One region of the Streptomyces sp. NPDC014907 genome, then DNA from elsewhere that is predicted to be linked to it. Evidence: riboswitches for the same ligand, from Rfam matches in the RefSeq annotation. Region 1 holds a riboswitch; the other holds the start of a gene.
The links. Region 1 has a riboswitch for S-adenosylmethionine ahead of thrC (threonine synthase). Riboswitches for the same ligand answer to the same signal wherever they lie in the genome.

Region 1 (3,401 bases):
TCCATCTGGATCGCGCTGTAGTGGACGAAAACATCCGCACCACCGTCGACCGCGATGAAGCCGTAGCCCTTCTCCGCGTTGAACCACTTGACGGTGCCCTGAGCCATGCCTAACTCCCCTGTTACTGGCCCTTGCGCGGGGCCGCACTTCACGAACCCCGGGTCAGACCCTGCGCCGGAACGCGTCGACCGCGGCTGAATGTATCTGCCCAACTGCCCTCTGCAACAGGCCGTTCGAGCGAGAATTCTGGGCACGCCGGAAAGGAGGAAAAGGGAGAATCCCTTGAATCTTCGGGCAAGTCGGGCCCGGCAAAGCGCGCAGAAGGTGCACAACGTGCGCACGGTTTGGCCACTTCTTGTCATGTCGAGGGGCGTTCTCATATGCGCCCGGCATGAGCGGGAGAGGGGGCTTCCCCAACTCTACCGCGTTCAACCATGCAGAATTGCCCCTTCCGCTTACGGGCGCGGAAGGGGCAATTCAAGGGCGATTCAAGAAGGACGGGACGGGAGGGGCGGGAGAGGAGGGGCGGGACCGCGGAACGCGGGCGCCCTCCGTTCAGCAGCCCCCGGCGACCGCGGGGATGATCGAGACGCCCGCGCCGTCCGGCGTGGCCGTCTCCAGACCCTGCTCGAAGCGCACGTCGTCGTCGTTCACGTACACGTTGACGAAGCGGCGCAGCTTGCCCTGGTCGTCCAGGACGCGGGCGGCGATGCCCGTGTGGTTCTTCTCCAGGTCCGCGATGACCTCGGCGAGGGTCGCGCCCTCGGCCCGCACCTCGGACTGCCCGGCGGTGTAGGTGCGGAGGATGGTGGGGATACGGACGTTCACGGCCATGACTTCGTAACCTTTCGGGGACCGGAGGGCTTCAGCGCGCCAGGCCGGCGTCGCGGAACGCGTCCAGGCTCGGGCGGATGGTGGCGGTCGCCTGCGAGGTGTCGGCCACGGCGTCCAGGGTCTTGAGGCCGTCACCGGTGTTGAGGACGACGGTGGTCAGTTCCGGGTCGAGGAGGCCGTTCTCCACGAGCTTGCGGGTGACGCCGACGGTCACGCCGCCCGCCGTCTCCGCGAAGATGCCCTCGGTCCGCGCGAGCAGCTTGATCGCGTCCACGATCCGCTCGTCGTCCACGTCCTCCACGGCACCGCCGGTGCGGCGGGCGATGTCCAGGACGTACGGGCCGTCGGCCGGGTTGCCGATGGCGAGCGACTTGGCGATCGTGTCCGGCTTCTGGGGCCGTACGACGTCGTGGCCGGCCTTGAAGGCGGCCGACACCGGGGAGCACCCCTCGGCCTGGGCGCCGAAGATCCTGTACGGCTTGTCCTCGACCAGGCCCAGCTTGACGAGCTCCTGGAGACCCTTGTCGATCTTGGTGAGCTGGGAGCCGGAGGCGATCGGGATGACGAGCTGGTCGGGAATGACCCAGCCGAGCTGCTCGCAGATCTCGTACGCGAGCGTCTTGGAGCCCTCGCCGTAGTACGGGCGCAGGTTGACGTTCACGAAGCCCCAGCCCTCGCCGAGCGGGTCGCCGATCAGCTCCGAGCAGAAGCGGTTCACGTCGTCGTAGTTGCCCTCGACGGCGACCAGGTCGCCGCCGTAGACACCGGCCATGACGACCTTGCCCTGCTCCAGGTCGTGCGGGATGAACACGCAGGAGCGGAAGCCGGCGCGGGCGGCGGCGGCGCCGACGGCCCCGGCCAGGTTGCCCGTGGAGGAGCAGGAGAGGGTGGTGAAGCCGAAGGCGCGGGCGGCCTCGATGGCCTGGGCGACGACCCGGTCCTTGAAGGAGTGGGTCGGATTGCCCGAGTCGTCCTTGACGAACAGCTTCCCGGGGGCGACGCCGATCTCGCGGGCGAGGTTGTCGGCCTTGACGAGCGGGGTCCAGCCGGGGTTCAGGTTCGGCTTCTCGGCCACGTCGGCGGGGACGGGCAGGAGGGGGGCGTAGCGCCAGATGCTGGCGGGGCCGGCCTCGATCCGCTTCCGCAGTTCCTCGGGGTCGCCGGCCGGCAGGTCGTAGGCGACTTCGAGCGGTCCGAAACAGAGTTCGCAGGCGAAGATCGGGCCGAGGGCGAAAACTTCACCGCATTCGCGACAGGAGAGCCCGGACGCGGGACCGAGGTCGACGGCGGTGGAGGGTGCGACGGTCTGTACAGCCATGGAGGCGAGGCCCTTTCTCCTCATCTTTCCCATGACGAATTTTTCGCCATGAGACGGATTTGGCACCTTCCCTAGCCGGTGGACCCCGATGGAGTACGAGACTGACCGACTGGAGGGTTGCCGGGGCTTCAACGGGCCGTTTCCCTCTGCCCCTCTGGATGAGCGGTATTCGGTTGTGGAACGCGGCGGACTTTCGTTCTCGCGCTCCGGCGCGGATGCCACCCCGACGTGCGGAGGGCGGTCGCGTTGTTCAAGACTGTAACCGAAGGCCCGGGTGCTTGGACGGCCCGTCCGAACCGCGAGATGGAGATGACGTGCTGGAAGAGGTGGAGCGCTGGCTGGCCCGGCGGTCCTGGTCCGTGGCGGACCGGCCGATGGAGCGGATTCTCGCCGCCAAGCGTGCGACGACGGTCAGCGTGGTGCTGCCGGCGCTGAACGAGGAGGCGACGGTCGGGGACATCGTCACCGTGATCCGGCGCGAGCTGATGTCGGAGGCGGTGCCGCTCGTCGACGAGCTGGTGGTGGTCGACTCGGGCTCCACGGACCGCACGGCGGAGGTCGCGGCGGCGGCCGGCGCCCGGGTGGTCGCGCGGGACGCGATACTCCCCCGCATACCGGCCGTGCCCGGCAAGGGCGAGGTCCTGTGGCGGTCGCTGATGGCGACGCACGGGGACGTGGTGTGCTTCGTGGACGCGGACCTGCGGGACTTCTCCGCCGACTTCGTCACGGGGATCGTCGGCCCGCTCCTGACCGACCCGGAGGTCCACCTCGTCAAGGCGATGTACGACCGTCCGCTGGACGGCGCCCCCGGCCAGGGCGGCCGGGTGACGGAGCTGATGGCGCGCCCGCTGCTCAATCTGCACTGGCCGCAGCTGGCCGGGTTCGTCCAGCCGCTCGGCGGCGAGTACGCGGCCCGCCGCTCGCTCCTGGAACGGCTGCCCTTCCCGGTCGGCTACGGGGTGGAGCTGGGCCTCCTGGTGGACGCGCTGCACACGGTCGGCCTGGACGCGCTCGCGCAGGTGGACGTGGGGGTGCGCAAGCACCGGCACCAGGACGGGCACGCGCTGGGCCGGATGGCGGCGACCATCTACCGGACGGCGCAGCTGCGACTCTCGCGGGGCCATCTGGTGCGGCCGTGGCTGACCCAGTTCGAGCGGGGCGAGCAGGGCTTCGAGCCGCGCACGTACGCGGTGGACACGGAGGAGCGGCCGCCGATGGGCGGGATCGCGGAGTACGCGCGCCGCCGCGT
Region 2 (3,401 bases), on a different contig from region 1:
GATCGTGCTCATCAAGACCAGCGTGGACCGCATCCCCGAGATCGCCGAGTCGATCGCGGCGCTCGACAGCGTCAGCGAGGTCTTCTCGGTGACCGGCACGTACGACCTGATCGCGATGGTCCGGGTCCCCCGCCACGACGACCTGGCGGACGTGATCCCCGGCAGCATCAGCAAGATCCCGGGCGTCGAGGCGACGGACACCCACGTCGCGTTCCGCACGTACTCGCAGCACGACCTGGAGGCGGCCTTCGCCATCGGCCTGGAGTCCTGAGGTCCTTCGCGGCCGCGGACGGAGGGGGTCTCCCGGACGGGAGGCCCCCTTCACCCGTACGAGTGAGCGTTCAGCCGCGGTCCGGGACGCAACGGCCGTCCTCGGTGCGGTACTTCCAGCGGGCGCCGTCCCGGACCAGTTCCTTCACGGCGCCGACGAACCGCTCCACGTGCTCGTCGGGGGTTCCGGCGCCGAAGCTCACCCGGACGGCGTTGAGGGAAGGCTCGCCGGGCGCCGCCTCGGGGGCGCCGCACTCGCCCGGGTCCCGCGGGTCGCCGCCGAGCAGGGTGCGGACCAGCGGATGGGCGCAGAAGAGGCCGTCGCGGACGCCGATGCCGTACTCGGCGGAGAGCGCGGCGGCGAAGTGGGAGCTGTTCCAGCCCTCCACCACGAACGAGATGACGCCGACGCGTGGGGCGTCGTCCCCGAAGAGCGAGAGGACCCTGACCTCGGGGACCCCGGCCAGGCCCTCGCGGACCCTGGCGATCAGCTGGTTCTCGCGGGCGACGAGGGCGTCGAAGCCGGCCTCGGCGAGCGCCCTGCAGGCGGAGGCGATCGCGTGGACGCCGATGACGTTCGGGGAGCCGGCCTCGTGGCGGGCCTCGCTGGTGTGCCACTCGACGTCCACGCCGCCGTCGGCCCGGCGCGCCACCTTCCGGGAGGCGCCGCCGCCCGCGAGGTAGGGATCGGCGTCCCGGAGCCAGTCGGCGCGGCCGGCGAGGACGCCGGCGCCGAAGGGCGCGTACAGCTTGTGCCCGGAGAAGGCGACCCAGTCCACGTCGAGGGCGGTCACGGAGACCGGGTGGTGGGGCGCGAGCTGGGCGGCGTCGAGCACGATCCGGGCGCCGTGCGCGTGGGCGGCGGCGGCCAGCTCCCTCACCGGCCACAGCTCGCCGGTCACGTTGGAGGCGCCGGTGACGCAGACCAGGGCGGGGCCGTGGGGGTCGCGTCCGGCGAGGGCGCGCTCCAGGGTCCCGACGGCCTGCTCCGGGGTGCGCGGCGCGTCGAGGTACGTCACGCGGGCGTCGCGCCAGGGCAGGAGCGAGGCGTGGTGCTCGGTCTCGAAGACGAAGACCTCGCAGCCGGCGGGGAGGGCGGCGGCCAGCAGGTTGAGCGAGTCGGTGGTGGAGCGGGTGAAGACGACCTGGTCACCGGGGCGGCAGTCGAGGAACCCGGCGACGGTGGCGCGGCTGTTCTCGAAGAGGTCGGTGGAGAGCTGGGAGAGGTAGCCGGCGCCGCGGTGGACGCTGCCGTAGTAGGGGGCGTACGCGGCGACGTCGTCCCAGACGCGCTGGAGAGCGGGCGCGCTGGCCGCGTAGTCGAGCGCCGCGTAGGTCACCTCGCCGCCGGTGACGAGCGGGACGGTGACGTCCCGGCCGAGGACGGGCAGCGGGGCGGCGGGGCGGGGGCCGCCGGTTCCGGGGGCGGCGGTCTCGACGGTGGCGGCGTTCGGGCGTGCGGACATGGCGGTATCTCCCGGCGGGCGGTGCGGAACGGCTTCGGTGGTCCCGTACGCGGCCGGACACGGCGGGGTACGGGTGACGCCTCGGAGAGGAGGGGGCGCGCGCGGGTGTGCGGGTACGCGGAAGGGACCCTGTTCCGAGGGGTGAAGAAGGGGCGGACTCGCCCTATCGCATTCGCTTGCTCACGGAAAACGCTCCTCGAGAGACCAGGACCCCTGGTGTTCGAGGGGTCCGCGCTTGCCGCGGACCTCGCTGCCCACGGCCTGGTCATCACCCGGGGCACCCCGCCACGGACGGAGGGTTGCCGGACAGCGAGCCGGGGCCTTGACGCTGTCACTCGTGACCTGCGCAGCATCCTGCCACATGATCGCCGCGGCGCACGACCCCGGTCCGCATCCTGGACCGGGGCCGCGCGGCGGAACGCGTTACGCGTTGCTGGCCGCGACCCAGCGCTCCAGGACCCGCCGGGCGGCGCCGGAGTCGATGGCCTCGGCGGCCTTCGCGATGCCCGCGCGGAGCTGCTCCGCGAGGGTGCCCTCCCCCGGTTCCAGCGCGGTCAGCGCCGCCGCCGAGTTGAGCAGCACCGCGTCCCGCACCGGCCCGGTCTCGCCGGCGAGGAGCCGGCGGGCCACGTCGGCGTTGTACGAGGCGTCGGCGCCGCGCAGCGCCTCCACCGGCACGAGGTCGATGCCGACGTCCCGGGGGTCGAAGGTCTCCTCCCGCACCGCGCCGTCCCGGACCACCCAGACCCGTGAGGTGGCGGTGGTGGTCAGCTCGTCGAGCCCGTCGTCGCCGCGGAAGACGAGCGCGGAGGAGCCGCGTCCGGCGAGCACCCCGGCGACGATGGGCGCCATCCGCGGGTCCGCGACGCCGGTCGCCTGGGCCCGCACCCGGGCCGGGTTGGTGAGCGGGCCGAGGAAGTTGAAGACCGTGCGGATGCCGAGTTCCCTGCGGGCCGTCGCGACGTGACGCAGCGCCGGGTGGAACTTCACGGCGAAGCAGAAGGTGACGCCGGCCTCCTCGGCGACCTCGGCGACCCGCCCCGGGGTCAGGTCCAGGTTGACGCCGAGCTTCTCCAGGACGTCGGAGGCGCCGGAGGCGGAGGAGGCCGCGCGGTTGCCGTGCTTGACGACCTTGGCGCCGGTGCCGGCGACCACGATCGCGGACATGGTGGAGATGTTGACGGTCCTGGCGCCGTCGCCGCCGGTGCCGACGATGTCGACGGTGGCCCCGGGCACCTCGATCGTGCGGGCGTGCTCGTACATCGTCCGGACGAGGCCGGTGATCTCCTCGACGGTCTCGCCCTTGGCGCGCAGGGCGACGACGAACCCGGCGATCTGCGCGTCGGTGGCCTCGCCGCGCAGAATCCGGTCCATGGCCCAGGCCGTGTCCTCGGCGCTCTGGTCGCGGCCGCTCAGCAGGCCGTCCAGGACGACGGGCCAGGAGCGGCCCGCCGTGGTGGGTCCTCCAGCGGGGGTCACAGCGCCCATGGCAGCTCCCGGTCATCATCGCCTGACGGATACGGGACCACCCTATCGATCCCCGGGGACGGCGAAGAGCCCCGTCCGGCGTACGGACGGGGCTCTCGCCGTGGCGACTTCGGCAAGTCGTGGACGTCAGGCGATCAGTGGTGGCCGTGGCCGCTCTGGATCTCCTTGTACTCCTCG

Region 2: another riboswitch for S-adenosylmethionine. It lies ahead of ACZ3IL_RS05780 (aminotransferase class V-fold PLP-dependent enzyme); the one in region 1 lies ahead of thrC (threonine synthase).

The regions. Positions count from the first base shown of each region.
Region 1 covers NZ_JBVHEG010000011.1:148,343-151,743, reverse strand. The annotation lists gene ACZ3IL_RS24840 (cold-shock protein) at 1-107, opposite strand, end outside; gene ACZ3IL_RS24835 (MoaD/ThiS family protein) at 556-834, opposite strand; gene thrC (threonine synthase) at 866-2,176, opposite strand; SAM riboswitch class I at 2,170-2,317, opposite strand; gene ACZ3IL_RS24825 (glucosyl-3-phosphoglycerate synthase) at 2,467-3,401, shown strand, end outside.
Region 2 covers NZ_JBVHEG010000002.1:84,397-87,797, forward strand. The annotation lists gene ACZ3IL_RS05775 (Lrp/AsnC family transcriptional regulator) at 1-271, shown strand, start outside; gene ACZ3IL_RS05780 (aminotransferase class V-fold PLP-dependent enzyme) at 342-1,736, opposite strand; SAM riboswitch class IV at 1,963-2,079, opposite strand; gene trpD (anthranilate phosphoribosyltransferase) at 2,160-3,224, opposite strand; gene qcrB (cytochrome bc1 complex cytochrome b subunit) at 3,359-3,401, opposite strand, start outside.